DNA from 3 places in the Gluconobacter sp. GP1 genome. Region 3 is predicted to be linked to each of the others. Evidence: predicted binding sites of a transcription regulator. Region 3 holds the regulator's gene; each other region holds the start of a gene.

Region 1 (5,623 bases), on a different contig from region 3:
CGAAAGCTGAGAAAGACGATGCTGGAAGACTTTTCACATGCGTGGCGAATGCCGTCTTTTGGTCGTCTTTGAAATATGGAATCTGTGCGCCGAGCGGCATTTGCTTAGCATCGAGCATGCCAGCTGGTATGTCCGTGTCTTTAAAAAGGAGTTCGATCGATAGGGCCGAATTACCTTTGAGGCTTCGACTGGCATAATCCGCCCTGTAGGATGGAACCGGTAAGAGCATCGCCCATCCCAAACCTTCAGTATGTCGCTTGATCAAACCAGCCGATTCCGTTGTAGAAACGAGCGGCCTGGCGTTTTGGCGCCAAACCCCATTCCACTGATTGAACGCGCCATCAAAATCGAATAATCCAACGATCATTCTCGATCCCAATCGGTTGAACAGTTCCTGATCGTTCAACGTTATGGAAATATTGCGATCTCCAAGCGCCGCTCTGGTTTCGAAGAAGCGTGGCTTCCCCGATCTTAGCTTGTCCCAGGCAGTATTCAAAATTTCGCCGTCAGTTTCTCCCTCCGTCAGAATCAGCAAGGGCTGTACAGCCGTTTGAAGGAATGCCTCGATGTTGAAAGCGCGAACGGCTTCAGATCCGGAGGACGATGGGTAAAGAGGCGCGGCCATCTCAGTGACCCTGCCTGTAACCGGATCCTTCTCTAAAATGATCGGCTTTGCGCCCGCTGCCCCATGAACAATAAATGGCGAGTGAGTGGAGAAAATTATCTGAGGATGTCTGCCTTGAGCGTCGCTTAAAAGCGCCACATAGAAATCAACAATCCTAGCTTGCCACTCAGGATGCAAACTCAATTCGGGTTCGTCTACTAGTACGATTCCCTCACTAACTGCCTGAAGGTTCTGCAGGAGGAAGCCCGCTCGAAAAACGATCTGCTTCTCACCGGTACTCAGCGTATTGAGCGTGCTAGTCCTACCGAATTCTATAAATTCAACGCGTATTTCTCCGTTGCTGCGCTCGATCTTCTGAAAGCGTTTGTATGGAAACATCGCGTTGAACGCCTTCTCAAAACGTCCGAAGCGGACGTTCGTGACGGAGGGAGGCGGAGCCACACCTGGGTTTCTCTCTACCCATGCGCTCAAATCCTCCGCGTCAGCAGCACGAATATCAACAAGAAGCTGGCCAATCCGTTGGGCGAGATCTTGGCCACTTCTTTGCGATGTAGCATTTGGTTCGTCGAGCGTTAGCGTTGTTACGCTCCTCAAAGTTTGAACACGAAAATCGAGCGCAGCCTCGCTGAGGAAGCTTTTGAATACTCCTTTCCACGGAGAATGCTGAGAATCGATCAGAGATCTTACGGGACCGGAGGGAGTGACCCAATCGAGATTGGTATAAGGCCAAGGGTTGGGTATGCTATTGTCGAAGTTTAGGCTGGCGCTGACTACCGGTGAGGCGGGCGAGATTGCGCCATTTGTAGGCCCGACAAACCGCGCGAGATCCGTCGGCTCAATTTCCAGCGTCAAGCTGACCCGTCCGATCTGAGCATTTCCATCGCTCTCGAAAGTCTTTTGGATTGCATCCAAAATCGCAGTTTTGCCTATGCCGTTGCCGCCAGCAAGCACGATAAGTGGGTAGCTAGATCCTGCTGGATCCGTGAACGATACGACAACATCACCGATCCCCGGATGGCCGATGATTTCTACCTGTTTGATACGCAAGCGATTCTCCCATGTGACGTCATGAACGTAACATTGAGTCAAACAGGTATCTTCTAATTTCAAGGCTGCTGACCGAAATGAGAGCCGCAGAAACGTGCTTCCACGCCCACATATCGTAGACGATCAGAACGCACGCGGCACAGAACCTGATTAGAATGCCTGTTATGAGGCAAGATATCACTCACGTCAGGAGGCATCCCGCTCTCAACCCGAATGGGTTACGGAGAGAGCAACGTCTCATGTCCACGATTAGCAAAACAAATCGACGCGCTAAATGACCGACATGAGAAGGAACCGGACATTATAAACCTACCAACTTCGCACATTTACAATTTCACTGAGACGGGTTGTGTAGCGAGCAGAAAGCAATGATGTCCTGGGACGCCAAGTCTGACCCAGTCCCGTGGAAGACGGGCGGATGATGCCCGCCCCAAATCGCGCATTGATCGCATCCATCGCAGCCATAGCAGCGGATGAGACTTTCGGCTCTCGTATTGAAAAAAGCTGAGATTGCTGACCGGCCGGTCTAAGGTCAGTCAGGATCACGCCTGCTTTGAAATAGCGATAGGTTGGAAGCCAAACAGCTTCTGCAAGCTCCGTGGCATGTCGGATCAGATCCCGAGTGTCAGACGTAGGCTCAATCGCCGCACCGACATGCTTAGCGTACCAAGGGTCGCCATTATGAGGATTGGTTTGGATTAGAACAGATAGGTGAGCGGACTCCAGATGTTCGGCGCGAAGCTTTTCTGCCGCTCTGGCCGCGTAATGAGCAACGGATTCACGGATCTCGGACCATTCTGTCAGCATGCGGCCAAAGGTCCGTGTCGAGGCAATACTTTTCCGACTGGACGAAACATCCGAAAGCGCAAGGCACGACTGTCCACGCAGTTCCGCCTGGACGCGAGCCCCTACGACAGTCAGCAGATTCCGGATTGATTTTGGGTCCAGTGACACAAAGTCTGACACTGTCTCGACGCCTATCGACTGCAGTTTCTTTACGGTTTGCCTTCCAATCCCCCAGACCTCTTCAATGCTGGTGACAGCGTACCATTCCGCCCGGATATGCGGATCTGTTAGGTCACATAGCCCTTCCAAGCGCGCGTGATCCTTGGCCAAACCATTCGCCAGCTTGGCGATCGTCTTTGTTGGTCCCCACCCGACGCAGGTGGGAATTTTTGCCTCTTGCCAGACAGCTTCCCTGATATCCTTACAGCGCTGATACAAGTCACCTGGCAGGCTTGTCAGATCGAGGAACATTTCATCGATCGAATAGGGCTCTACAGCAGGAACGCGCGCCTGAAGAACCTCGTACATCCGGCGGGACATGTCGGCATAAAGGGCATAATTGGACGAGTACCAGACGACCGGTCGAGCTTCAGGGCGTTTGCGGGCGAAGTGCCAGGGATCGCCCATCTTGATCCCAAGGATTTTAGCTTCGCGTGTTCTGGCTATGGCGCAGCCGTCATTATTACTAAGAACCACGACTGGCTTGCGCTTCAGGCGCGGCTCGAAAGCACGCTGGCACGAGCAATAGAATGAATTGCCATCAATAAGACCAAAGACACGCATCAGACGTGTGTGCGAACCAAGCCGGTCGCTACAGCCCAGATTGAGACGTCGGTGTCATCATCGACCTGGACAGGTTTAGTAGCTCCTGATGGGCGAAGCCACCATCCATCGGGACGCTGTGTCAGCTCGCAAACGCGCAACTCATCTCCGACGCTGGCGATTACGACGACACCCGCCCGTGGGGCTAGGGCAGAATCGACCACAAGAATATCGCCATGCTTGATTCCTCTTCCGACCAGGGCATCACCTTCGACGCGGACGGGATAGCGGCTTGGCTGACGCAGATCCAAAACGGCCGTCATCAGGTCGATGGTGCCCTCGATATTGTCAGCTGCGGGTGATGCAAAACCCGTGGTGCGGTCGCCTTGATACGCCATGTTCTCCTCCTGCTCATCGAGAACAGAAAGAGAACAAAAAGGGCCACGTCAAATGAATTCTGAAATGAAATTTTGTTTGCTAGGAATTTCAGCAAGTTACGCGGAACGCCTTAGACTGAGAGGATCATTGTTTTACAATTTCCCTCTAAGTCATTGATTTTATATGGTGACATTAGAGCTGTATTAAAACGCAAGACTATGATTTTATTAGAGAAATCTATTCCTCTCGCGGACACCACACAAAGCCCCTCTTTCTCCACTCCCGAGTAATATTTTACATTTTCCCTACGCTTTACAGTCACGATAATTTTCGTATTTTCCAATAAATTTTTTATTTAATAATTTTTGCATACCCCCCCTATTCAGAGGAATTTACACACTAAAAATCTCTGAAACAGTGATAAAATATCGCCAAACTTTTAGTCACTATTAGGTTTTTACTTTCCATTCGCATCGAATCACTTCGGAAAGCCATTAAGATGGGGCCGGTTAGAAATTGTCCGCATTCCTTCACCTCTAATGATTTTGAAGACGCCAGTTTTTTCAGTACGCCGCTTGTCCACTCACCTTGGAAATTTCCGCGGCCTAAGGCCAAATTTACCACACGGTGCCACTAACCTCAGATGACCGGTTAGTATCGGCACCGTATCTCAAACACACCCACTTTGACGCAAATGCTTGTGTGAAGGGACCGACCCTCCACATGTAATGACCCAAAAAGTGCGAGTACGTTACAAACATGTGTTTGGCCTACTATGACGATCAAACGTGACATCAGCCTGCATTATAAAATAGCGATTGAGGCATGAGGAGAGCCTGTGACATGAAACTCGTGAGGACAGTTTTCATCGCCGTCTTATTACTGCCTTACACGAGGCATGCAGTGGCCGATCCCGTGAGTGCCGTGCCAAGCTGGCGATCTTATACTCCAGCTGGAAATCCGGAAGATCCTGTCAGGTCTGATGCCGTCAACGGGCGGATGCGAAATCCCAGCATTCAGGGCGGTTCAGCCTCAGGTCTTGACGTCACCACTTCCGTGGCACGAGCGATCGGAGCTCCGACAGCGCATACACTTGCCGATCATCTGGGACGCATTCTCAGCCCTCTGGATTTCGGCGCCAAATGTAACGCCGCCATTGATGATCATGTCGCGCTCTCGACCGCTTTTGCCTATGTTATGGCCACCGGCAATTCACTGACGTTCCCGGCGGGTCGGCTTTGCGTCAATAACGCACCAATCCGCATTTCAACCGGATCAGGCAATATTGTTGATATTAATTTCAACAGCGGAGGCGTTGTGACGACGACCGGATCAGATTTTCTGGTCTTCGATGGATCAAATGTTCCCAAGATGTCCGGCTTCAACATTCATGATGGCGTATTTTTTGATACGGCCGGAAAAGCAAAATTCGTGACCGTCCAGAACGCGAAAGAATTTTTTGGATATTTCCAGTCCAGCATTCACGGCATGTCGGTTCCTAACAAAGACCCACGTTACCCAAATGCTTCTGTTGTGTCTGCGGGAGCAGGGTCCTTATTCTACGGACAGAATGTCGGCCATTTCAGTATCTATAGAAACTACGGCTCGTTTTCTCGGGCTTTCACCGAGTTCACGGGCGTGGCGAAAGCAGTAGGAACAACTGGCGCAGACCAGTACTCATCTGACTCTGATGTCTACGATAACAGCGTTCAAGGCGTTTATACGCAGGGGTCGGTCGCCGTGCGTATTCACGATCATGTCCAAGGCATCTTCGTTTCTCGAAACAGGTTCCTGACATTCGGGTACGGGGTGTACATGGCTCCAGCAGATCATACTGGATCCGAAGGTATGGAGATTGTAGATAACGGCCTGAATGTGAAATATGGCGGTATCTGGATTCAGGGCGGCTTAAATATCGTCTCACGAAATAACCTGCAGGCCGCAGCTAACCGGTCTTTTATCGGCTACTCAATCGGTAGCGCGACGGCTTCGAGCGTATATTCCGTGATTACGGACAATGGTGCG
Region 2 (5,623 bases), on a different contig from region 3:
TTTTCATCGGTCTTATCAAAAGCCGTCCCAGAGGGGCGGTTTTTCCATATGTGGAGACACCGTTGTGGATCTTGCTTCATTGCTGAGGTTTGTTCCTCCGGCTTATCTTTTTTGCGTCGGTCTGATCTTGGTGAGCATATCAATCCTCTTGAATGTCTGCGGATACCTCCGCTCCAGAATTCCACCGCCGGATCCCGGTTCGAGGTGGACACGCCTTTACCAGATCATGAGCATTCTGGCGTTTGAGCAGAAATACGCATCTGCGATTTATAAGATCGGCATGACGGCCGTTCTGACGACACGGGCTGAAGCGCCGCTTCTAAAAAAGGCTGGCGTGGACAGTGGGGTCCAGATCCTCGACAGCAAGGGCAAGCCCAAAGCGCCGACCTGACTGGCCCCGTCAGCTGGTCTTGGATCGATCATTCTCATTCCTCAGATCTCCGAAGGAGGCAGCCCCCCAGCTGTCAGACCGTCGGATGCAATGCCGCCCATCGAGGCGGCTTTTTTTATGGAAGAAACACGTATGGCTTTTAACTCTGTGACGGCCCTTGAAGGTCTTGTGAATCAGGCTCTGGGCAAGGCTGACACCCCTGCGGTCCAGCAAGGCATCAGCGTCGGCGGCCTTGTGCTTCAGGGCGTTCTGGCAGCTAGCATTTCCCGTCTAGCTGGGCATGTGGATGTGAACGCGCTCGATGCTGCTCTGACCAAGACGCTGGAAGGGGCTACGGAACTGGAGCGCGTTCTAGCAGCCGGTCCGGTCGTGCAGGCTTCTGCAGCCGAAGCTGCTGACCTCAACCAGCCTGCCCAGTGAGTACCGCCAATCTGGCGATTGTTGGCGTCATGCTCCTTGTGGGCGTGGCGTCGGCCCTCGGGCTCTATCGAGCCGGAGGTAAGTCGCAGAAAGCCGATACGGCTGACCATGACGTGAAAGATGCGCAAGCTGCTCTCAATCGGGCCTCCGCTATGGCCCAGGCTGAAACGGATAAGCCAGCAACTGAGAGCGATGTCTTAGCGAGATTAAACAGAGGTAACGCATGAAGTGGATCGCACTTACTCTGACAGTCGCCGGCTGTACCCCCGCCCACTATGTACCGTGCCCTACAATAGTGCATTATTCTAAAGACGATCAAACGGCGTTGGCTAACGAGCTTCATGCAAATCCACACGCTCAGACCATACACTGGATCGGAGACTACATTGGGCTTCGCGACCAAGTACGAGAATGCATAAAATAAAAACTCTTTATTTCGTAGGATTTTTTACTGGATCAGGATAAATAAAAATTTGTATGTCACCATTATCTACAGGTTCACCTGCCTCACCCTCCAAATTGTCAAATCCATACATCAATAATGACGAACAAATAGCTTCAAGAATAGCATTATCAGATCTTGCCATAAACGAAATGCCATGGGAAAATATTTTTCTATTCATCCTAACTGCTGGATAAAAAACTATTTCCCATCCCGCCTTTCTTAAGGGGGAGGCTATAGATTCTGCAAATTGGTAGCAATCAGGACAAGAAGAAATCATAAAAATAACTTTTTGCGGATTGGAACTAATCGATATTACTCTTGAATATAAATCTTCCTGCGCTTTAGTTGTTAGTGATCTACCTGCCTCTTTGGTCTCGATGTTCGTAAATCTATGTTCTTGTTCGTCCCCTACATATTGAGATGCCACCTGACTCAATACTGCAAAACAAAGTGAAAAAATTAGAGGCAGATAAGTATGTAAATAATAATATCGAGATTTAACATTTTTATCTCCAACCCGATCCGTTACAGAAGCGGTCTCCGATAATGGATTAGATTTTTTTGTAATTCTATTTGCTTTTTTCGAACGCCAAAAATCTTCAAAAAAGTTTGAGGCAACTGCATAGAAAATTAAGATTGCCCCTCCCCATCCAGAGAGAGTTTGGATAGTAGACCAACTCATATTTTAAAAATCCCTTATTTCGAAAATAACTTATTACACTTCTATCATTTCCTATATATTAGGTAGTTACTTTTTATTGATACACTGTCACCAGCTCCTTGCCTGCACAATTTCACAAAGATGAGTCGTGTAACGACCGGACAGCAGTGATGCTCTTGGACGCCAAGTTCGACTCAGCCCCGTGGAAGACGAACGGATCATCCCAGCCCCGAACCGCGCATTGATTGCATCCATGGCAGCCATAGCGGCAGATGAGACTTTTGGATCTCGCGTTAAAAAAAACTGAGACTGCTGTCCGGCTGGTCTAAGGTCTGTCAGGATCACTCCTGCTTTGAAATAGCGATATGATGGAAGCCAGATAGCTTCTGCAAGCTGGGTGGCATGTCGGATCAGATCCCGGGTGTCAGCCGTGGGGTCAATCCCTGCACCAACATGCTTGGCGTACCAGGGATCACCATTATGAGGATTCGTTTGGATAAGAACGGACAGATGAGCAGCTTCAAGATGCTCGGCGCGTAGCTTCTCTGCAGCCCTGGCTGCGTAGTGTGCAACAGCTTCACGGATATCGGACCATTCTGTCAGAAGGCGTCCAAAGGTCCGTGTTGAGGCAATGCTCTTGCGGGTAGGCGACACATCTGCAAGCGCAAGACAGGACTGGCCTCGCAGCTCGGCCTGGACACGAGCCCCGACGACGGTCAGTACGCTGCGAATTGTTTTCGGATCCAGTGACACAAAGTCTGCCACCGTCTCAACACCCATGGCCTGCAATTTCTTCACAGTTTGCCGTCCAATTCCCCAGACCTCCTCGATGCTGGTGACAGCGTACCATTCGGTCCGGACAAGCGGGTCTGTTAGATCGCACAGTCCGTCGAGACGCGCATGATCCTTGGCTAACCCGTTCGCCAGCTTGGCGATCGTCTTTGTTGGTCCCCACCCGACGCAGGTCGGAATTTTCGCCTCTTGCCAGACAGCCTCCCTGATATCCTTGCAGCGCTGATACAAGTCACCTGGCAGGCTTGTTAAATCGAGGAACATCTCATCGATCGAATATGGCTCGACAGCAGGAACGCGTGCCTGAAGAACCTCATACATCCGGCGGGACATGTCGGCATAAAGGGCATAATTGGACGAATACCAGACGACCGGTCGAGCTTCAGGCCGTTTGTGGGCGAAGTGCCAGGGATCGCCCATCTTGATCCCAAGGCTTTTCGCTTCGCGTGTTCTGGCTATAGCGCAGCCGTCATTATTACTGAGAACCACGACCGGCTTGCGCTTCAGGCGTGGCTCAAAAGCACGCTGGCAGGAACAGTAGAACGAATTGCCGTCAATCAGGCCAAAGACAGGCATCAGACGTCTGTGCGGACTAGGCCGGTCGCTACGGCCCAGATTGAGACGTCAGTGTCATCATCCACCTGAAGAGGTTTTTTGGCACCTGCCGGGCGAAGCCACCAACCGTCGGGACGCTGTGTCAGCTCGCAGACGCGCAGATCATCCCCAACGCTGGCTATCACGACGACACCGGCCCTTGGGGCCAGGGCAGAATCGACCACCAGAATATCGCCGTGCTTGATGCCGCGTCCGACCAAGGCATCACCTTCGACGCGAACGGGATAACGGCTTGGCTGACGCAGATCTAGGACGGCGGCCATCAAGTCGATGGTACCCTCGATGTTGTCAGCTGCCGGTGATGCGAAACCCGTCGTGCGGTCGCCTTGATACGCCATGTTCTCCTCCTGCTTGGTGAGAACAGAAAGAGAACAAAGGAGGCTACGTCAAATGAAATTTGAAACGTTTTTATCTAATGCAAAGATTTCAAATGCTTAGAAAGTCATCATGCTAAAGCGGACATAGCTTTCTGTGCCATTGGCACAGGAAACTATCGTCATGCATCGACTAAACCGAGATTTTTGGACTGTAGCTCCCTCAGAAAATGGCTGTTTTTCCTATGGAGCACATTTTTGGTAAGGGAGAGGTCGACAGTTCAATCCTGTCCAGCAGCACCAGTCTTTTCTTCTTGAAATATGATGCTTAATTAAAATTCTTAGGCTTAACTGGCCCAGAAAACGCGTTTTCTCGCTCCGTGAATTTTGGGGCTAAGGCTCACAGAGAAACAATTCTCAAAATCGTCTCGATGTTAAAGCGAATGCGCTCTGCCTGAGCAGCCTCGGACATCAGTTCCCGTTCAAAAATGATCGATCCTGTATACTGGTTGGTGAAGTAGTAGTAGCTGACGGCTGCTATAGTGATATTGAGCTGGACCGGGTCAACGCCCTCTCGGAAAAGTCCCTGCGCCACACCGCGCTTTAAAATCGTGTCCACGAGTCCGACGAAGCGCCTGCTGACAATCTTGACGGTTTCTGAAGACTTTAAATGCCGGGCCTGTGCTAGATTCTCGCTATTCACCAGTGAAATGAATTCAGGGTTCCGGATGTAATAGTTCCAGGTAAAACGGACGAGTCGTTCAAGGGCTTCTCTAGGATCTAAACTATCCAGATCCAGCTTTTTCTCAGATTCGCGAATATCGAAATAGGCATTTTCCAGAACTGTCTGGAAGAGTTTCTCTTTACTTTCAAAGTAGTGATAAATCATGCGCTTATTGGCATTGGCTTCCAGCGCGATTGCGTCGACGCGGGCCCCTTCAAGGCCGTTTTTTGCAAACTCTTTTTTTGCGGCCTCTAGAATCCGGCTTTTTGTAGCTTCTGCGTCGCGGATTCGAGGGCGGGGCGACTGTGTGTCTGGGGACTGTGCACTCAACGGGAAATCTCGCTTTTTGCTGGAGCCGGGCCTGAAGTTCCCGCTTTATGGCCGGAAACGCGCAGACGTCAAAACATCACATAAAAAATAACATATAAAAGAGATTTACTTATCACTATAACGTGATTTATGAGATTTTCCATTCTGCGCTACCAAAGTAACCAGATGGTGCGAAAGGCGCTTTGATCTCTCCATTGTGGAGGGGCGAAACCAGGGGGCAGGATTGAGAAAAATATTCCGCGGTAGCGGTTTTTTCGGAAACATTTTCGAAGGGGCGGCTTTCTTGTGGAGAGTAATATTTTCAAACCAATGCCTGGGTAAGAGTTAAATCCCTTTCCAGCGCACCGCTTACGGCAGGCGGTTCGACAGTATCTTTACCGTTAAACAATCCTGGTGCGCTGACCGTCTGCTCACGGGACAATCTGAAACGACGATGCGTCATTGAGCGCTCGTCAAAAAAGACAGGGAGAAGCCGTCAATGAACAAGATGGCACAGAAACTGGCTCCATCCGGAGTGGCTCGTGACTTTGGGTTTTTCATCGATGGTGAGTGGCGCCACGGACGTGAGATGTTCGAGCGCAAGTCTCCCAGTCATGATGTTATTGTCACGCGAATTGCACGTTGCACGGAAGAGGATCTGAATGATGCCGTAGTCGCCGCGCGTCGTGCGTTTGAGAACGGCACATGGGCTGGTCTGGCAAGCTCAGAACGCAGTGCGATCCTGCTGAAAACGGCTGAGCTTCTGAGGCAGCGTCGCGATGACATCGCCTTTTGGGAAGTGTTGGAAAACGGCAAGCCGATTTCTCAGGCCAAGGCCGAGATCGACAACTGTATTTCCTGTTTCGAGATGGCTGCCGGTGCCGCGCGCCTTCTGCACGGCGACAGCTTCAACAATCTGGGCGAAAGCCTGTTCGGAATGGTTCTGCGCGAG
Region 3 (5,623 bases):
TTCGACTCTTCAGGCATGATCTCCTACCTCGAAGATCTCGCCAAGAAGTATCCGATTGTCTCCATTGAAGATGGTCTGGCTGAGGATGACTGGGAAGGCTGGGCTGAGCTGACGTCCCGTCTGGGTGATCGTCTCCAGCTTGTTGGTGATGATCTGTTCGTGACCAATCCTGAGCGTCTTCGTCGCGGCATCAAGGCCAAGACAGCGAACTCCCTGCTCGTGAAGGTCAATCAGATTGGCACACTGACGGAGACGCTGGAAGCAGTCGAAACAGCGCACAAGGCTGGCTACACCTGCGTTATGAGCCATCGTTCTGGTGAGACTGAAGACGCCGTCATTGCAGATCTTGCTGTTGCTACGAACTGTGGTCAGATCAAGACGGGTTCCCTCTCCCGCTCTGACCGTACGGCTAAGTACAATCAGCTGATCCGTATTGAGCAGCAACTCGGAAGCGCAGCCCGTTATGCGGGTAGCAGCATTCTGAAGTCCGCCTGATCAACAAACGCCGGCCTCCATTCAGGAGGCCGGTTTTATATGCGCGCTAAAATAATCTACTGTCTTGAACAACAGTGATTGTTTCGCAGCCTCTCTCTGAGCTAGATTGATGGGAAGTTTTCAAGCCAAGGGAGCCTGTTACCCCGCGTGAGACCCGTCAGACTTATCAAGCGTGCCATCCGCGCGGTTGCTCCCCCTGTGCTCTTTCTGTCCCTAACTGCTTATTTCGGGTGGAACGCCCTTCACGGCGCTCATGGTATCCGTGCCTATCAGGATCAGCTTGTGCTTCAGCAGCAGGCAATCCAGGCGCAGCAGGATGCCAAGGATGAACAGGCGGTGTGGCACCGTCGCGTGCTGGCTCTGAAAGAGAAAGCTCTTGATGCTGACATTCTGGATGAACGTTCCCGTGCCATGCTCAATCTGACGCGTAACGGTGATATCGTTATCCCCTACGGTCCGCACGACAAACTATTTTAAGAGCCGTTCTCGGCTCTTTTTTTATGTTCAGAAAAGTCTATTCGTCAGAAATTGAGCTAATAAAAAAGGCGACCCAAAGGCCGCCTTTTTTAACGTCGTATGATCCGCGAGATCTTACTTGATCTTGGCTTCGCGGAAGGTCACGTGCTTGCGGGCAACCGGGTCATACTTACGGACTTCCATCTTGCCCGTAGCAGAACGTGCGTTCTTCTTCGTGACGTAGAAGTAGCCGGTGTCAGCCGACGAGACGAGACGGATCTGAATAACGTTGCTTTTTCCCATGATACCCTCGGGCTTGCGCCGTCCTGATGCCGCTCGCAAGTGCCAAAGCAGCAGGTTGATCTAGTTCGGCGCAACATGCTGATTTGTATGTCCTAGGTCAAGGCTTTCTGAAGAAAATCCAGGGATAAGGTGCATTTTTCCGCAAAAACCGGGGTTTTTAGCCAGATAAAAGCTTTGTTGATGCCTGGTAGATGTTCTTGCAGGTGGACGAACAGGAACCTATAAGGAACAAAAGAGCGTCGCATAAGTTTATGCAGTGTCTCAATCTTCAGATTTTGCCTCCACCGAGGCGCATGGGAGCGCCTGTATGCTGACGCGTAAGCAGCACCAGCTTTTGCTATACATTGACGAACATCTTCGGCGGACGGGCTATTCCCCTTCCTTCGATGAAATGAAGGACGCCCTCGAACTTCGTTCCAAATCAGGAATTCATCGCCTCATTTCCGCCCTTGAAGAGCGCGGCTTTCTGCGACGGCATCACCATCGTGCAAGAGCGCTTGAAGTTCTTCGTTTGCCGCATATGGGGCTTGAGGCCCTGGTTGTAGATGCCGTGGCTAATCCGGCGCCTTTCGTCCCCACAGTTGTTGAGGGTGGTCGTCAGGATCTTCCTGGGACATTTTCCGAGGCGCCTCGCTCTCCCGTTGAAAACACAAGCGTTCAGCTTCCACTGTACGGACGTATTGCTGCCGGCCTCCCTATTGAGGCCTTGCAGGATGATAGCGCACAGATTCAGGTACCATCGTCCCTGCTCGGCACTGGAGAGCATTATGCTCTCACGGTTGCGGGTGATTCCATGATTGAAGCTGGCATTTTGGACGGTGATGTTGCCATCATCCGTCGCGGCGAAGTGGCGGATAATGGTCAGATCGTTGTTGCGCTGATTGATGATCAGGAAGTGACGCTCAAGAAGCTGCGCCGTCGTGGTTCTACGATTGCTCTGGAAGCCGCTAATCGGGAATACGAGACACGTATTCTGCCGGCTGCGCGTGTGCGCATCCAGGGACGGCTGGTCGCCCTTTTCAGGCAGTACTAAGAAAACTGCCTTGCTGGTTTAATTCTCCTGCAAGGCAGATAACTTCTGATGATTATTTATTAGGAACTGACGGCACGCCGCGCACAACGCGGACTTTGCCATCCGGAGCAATAAGCGTGCTCGTTCCATCCCCATTCGGGATGATGATGGTTTTGTCAGGGTTTTTGTTCAGGAAACGACCAGCATTATCCGGAACGCTAGTGGGAAGCGTCGGGACAAAGTGACTGCGATCTTCTGACACACCACGCATCGCATCGATTTTTTCACCGACGGACATGGTGTCGCCTGGCTTCATTTGAGGGCCAGAGACGCCGAGAGCACCGGTACCAGCAATGCCACCGCCCATGAAATTCTTGTCGAGCGTTGCACCGCCAAAATACGTAGCCGGATCGCCAAGAGATTTATTAAAGACGCTGTCAGGGTTCACAACATCTTTGAGGGTTGGCAGAGGCTGAGGTGAACCGGGCCACATGTTCCCGCCTTCTGGCAGGATTGGTGTAGCTGCTACGAATTCACCGCGTGCCCTGCGAAGGTTTTCACTATCGCCATGGGGAGCATTAGGGTTGCTTCCCGACCACAGCGCGGTGTCATTGAAAAACTTGCCCATGCCCGCACAGCCGCTCAGGGCCAGAGGTAATGCCAGTAGAGCGGCCTTACGCATTGTGTACTCCCATAAGGTCGATCCCTGAACTTTACCTGTCATCGATTAAAAGCGCCAGATGACGAGCTGATAACTGCAATAATAATCACAGATAGTCCAGATCAGGAGACGATCTTTGAGGACTTGCGAGGCTCAGAGGCCATCATTCTGGAAAGTCCGGCGGTGAGATAGCCCCACCCACTTAGAACTGTTGGAATAACTGAAACCCAGAGAAGAATACCGCCGATTAGTGTGGCCGGCAGGAATGAAAGATGAAGCGTAGCCGCAGCTTTGTCTCCGCCAATCAGGAAGCCGATCGCAACCATCTGAATTCCGGTCTTCCATTTTGCAAGGCGGGTGGATGGAAGGGTTGCGCGTTGGGAGGCCATGTATTCACGCAAGCCACTGACCAGAATCTCGCGCAGCATGATGATGATGGCAGCATAGAGCGAATACACTGGAAGTGTGGTCAGGCCAGCGAGTGCGAGCAACAACGCACCGACAAGAAGCTTGTCGGCAATCGGATCCATCATCCGACCCAGTTCGGATAGCATTTGCCATTTCCGTGCCAGAGCACCATCCAAATAGTCCGTAATGCAGGCAGCCGTGTACACAACGCAGGCTGCGACGTTACCGAGTGCGGAATGCAGCGCCAGCAGGGCAACCAGAACAGGAATGGCCGCAATACGGAGCAGAGTCAGGACGTTTGGCAGATCAGTCAGCATCACGAAGCAGTCTAGAACAGTTTATCCGTCTCCGGTATGCGCCAATCCGCTCTGAATGTGTGTATTTTTTATGCCAAGCCAGCGTTCAGGGCGTGACCTCACGGAATTGTCAGCTCTGTGTCCGAAGCCATTCGGGATGAAAGTGCCCGTAGATGGCTCTGGCGGTTCCAGAGCTGATTCCGGGTGCAGTTTCAAGCTCTTCGAGACTGGCCTGTCGCACGGTCTTGGCTGACCCGAAGTGATTCAGAAGCGCCTTTTTGCGGGCACCTCCGATTCCCGGAACATCATCCAGTTCAGATTTCCGAAGTCCTTTGGAGCGCCCTGCCCTGTGTGTCGTAATGGCGAAACGGTGGGCTTCGTCTCTCAGGCGTTGAAGATAATAGAGAACCGGATCACGAGGTGGAAGCTGGAACGGTGGCTGTGTTTCAGTGAAAAACCATTCGCGTCCAGCATCACGATCCGGGCCCTTGGCGATTGCCACAATGGGAATTCCCGTAACGCCAAGGTCTGCCAATACGTTGCGCACTGCGTTGAACTGACCCAGGCCGCCATCAATTAGCAGCAGATCTGGCCAGTCTTCAGGTCGTTCTCCATCTTCCCTGTTTTTTCCGAAGCGGCGTTCCATGACTTCCCGCATCATGCCGAAATCATCACCGGGAGTGACTGGGCCCTTGATGGCGTATTTTCTATAGGAGCGCTTTTCAAAACCTTCCGGCCCGCCCACAACCATGACGCCATAAGGTGCCTGACCCATGATGTGTGAATTATCGTAGGTTTCGATCCGCTGGGGTGTTTCAGCGAGGCTGAAAACCTTCGCGACGCCCTCTAGAAGTTTGCGCTGTCCGGTATTCTCCGCGAGCTTTCGCTCCAGTGCTTCACGCGCGTTCAGGGTCGCATGGTCTACGACACTTTTCTTTTCGCCGCGTTGAGGGCAGACAACCTCGACTTTCTGCTCCCTCTTGATGCTGAGGGCTTCTTCGACGAGCTTCTGTTCTGAGATCTCCTGATTCACCAGGATGACAGGCGGTGGAGGCTTGTTGTCATAGAACTGAATGAGGAAGGCGGAGAGCACGTCAGCCAGGGTCTCTTCCTCCGCGTGCACGGGATAGAAGGCACGGTTGCCGTTATTGCGGCTTCCACGGATGAAAAAGACCTGAATGCAGGTTTGCCCTGCGGCCTGCCAGATTGCCACGATGTCGGCGTCGTGAATGGAGGCAGGATTGATGATGCCTGAATTCTGGATGCTGGAAAATCCACGAATACGGTCCCGAATGGCTGCAGCCCGCTCATATTCCATGGCTTCGGAAGCACGTTCCATTTCAACAGCAAGTTCCTGCTGCAGCTCGGTATTTTTACCCGAGAGGAATTGCCGAGCCTGCACGACTAGCTCGCTATAATTTTCTTTGGAAATGCGATCCACACATGGGGCAGCGCAGCGTTTGATCTGAAACAGCAGGCAGGGCCTTGTCCGGCTCTTAAGAACAGCGTCGGAGCAGGATCGCAGTAGAAAAGTTCTCTGCACAAGGTTTAGAGTCTGGTTCACCGCCCATGCGGAAGCAAAAGGTCCCCAGTAGGTGGCGCCTTTCACGGGTTTTCCACGCTGTTTGGTGATCTGAGGAAATTCGTGATTTTCAGTGAGCATCAGCCACGGATAGCTTTTGTCATCCCGCAACAGGATGTTGAAGCGTGGCTTCATACGCTTGATGTAGTTTGCTTCCAGCAGAAGCGCGTCAGCTTCCGTCCGGGTAATGACAATCTCCATCGAGACCGTCAGAGACACCATACGGCGCAGACGCTCTGGCAACTGGGTTGTGCGCGTATAGGAAGAGACACGTTTCTTGAGGCTTAACGCCTTGCCTACATACAGAACCTCCCCTTTCTCACCGAGCATGCGATACACGCCAGGGCTGTAGGGAATGGTTTTCAAAGCGTCCCGAATAGCCTCGACGCCCTGCTTTTTCACAACGGGAA

The links. The regulator LexA, encoded in region 3, represses DNA repair genes until DNA is damaged. The targets are predictions, from matches to a motif close to TGTTCTANNTANGTTC.
Region 1: R5H23_RS12550 (S24 family peptidase) is a predicted target of LexA. The motif match lies at 3,639-3,654, and genes of this name have one in related genera.
Region 2: R5H23_RS04600 (S24 family peptidase) is a predicted target of LexA. The motif match lies at 3,683-3,698, and genes of this name have one in related genera.

Annotation. Positions count from the first base shown of each region.
Region 1 is NZ_JASGXC010000005.1:2,231-7,853, forward strand. It holds gene R5H23_RS12540 (ATP-binding protein) at 1-1,672, opposite strand, end outside; gene R5H23_RS12545 (DUF4113 domain-containing protein) at 1,982-3,241, opposite strand; gene R5H23_RS12550 (S24 family peptidase) at 3,241-3,618, opposite strand; gene R5H23_RS12555 (hypothetical protein) at 4,502-5,623, shown strand, end outside.
Region 2 is NZ_JASGXC010000002.1:729-6,351, forward strand. It holds gene R5H23_RS04575 (hypothetical protein) at 227-391, shown strand; gene R5H23_RS04580 (hypothetical protein) at 524-811, shown strand; gene R5H23_RS04585 (hypothetical protein) at 808-1,038, shown strand; gene R5H23_RS04590 (hypothetical protein) at 1,243-1,938, opposite strand; gene R5H23_RS04595 (DUF4113 domain-containing protein) at 2,026-3,285, opposite strand; gene R5H23_RS04600 (S24 family peptidase) at 3,285-3,662, opposite strand; gene R5H23_RS04605 (TetR/AcrR family transcriptional regulator) at 4,039-4,692, opposite strand; gene R5H23_RS04610 (aldehyde dehydrogenase family protein) at 5,171-5,623, shown strand, end outside.
Region 3 is NZ_JASGXC010000001.1:424,793-430,415, forward strand. It holds gene eno (phosphopyruvate hydratase) at 1-495, shown strand, start outside; gene R5H23_RS02095 (septum formation initiator family protein) at 643-972, shown strand; gene rpmG (50S ribosomal protein L33) at 1,087-1,254, opposite strand; gene lexA (transcriptional repressor LexA) at 1,562-2,287, shown strand; gene R5H23_RS02110 (hypothetical protein) at 2,340-2,948, opposite strand; gene pgsA (CDP-diacylglycerol--glycerol-3-phosphate 3-phosphatidyltransferase) at 3,050-3,652, opposite strand; gene uvrC (excinuclease ABC subunit UvrC) at 3,762-5,623, opposite strand, start outside.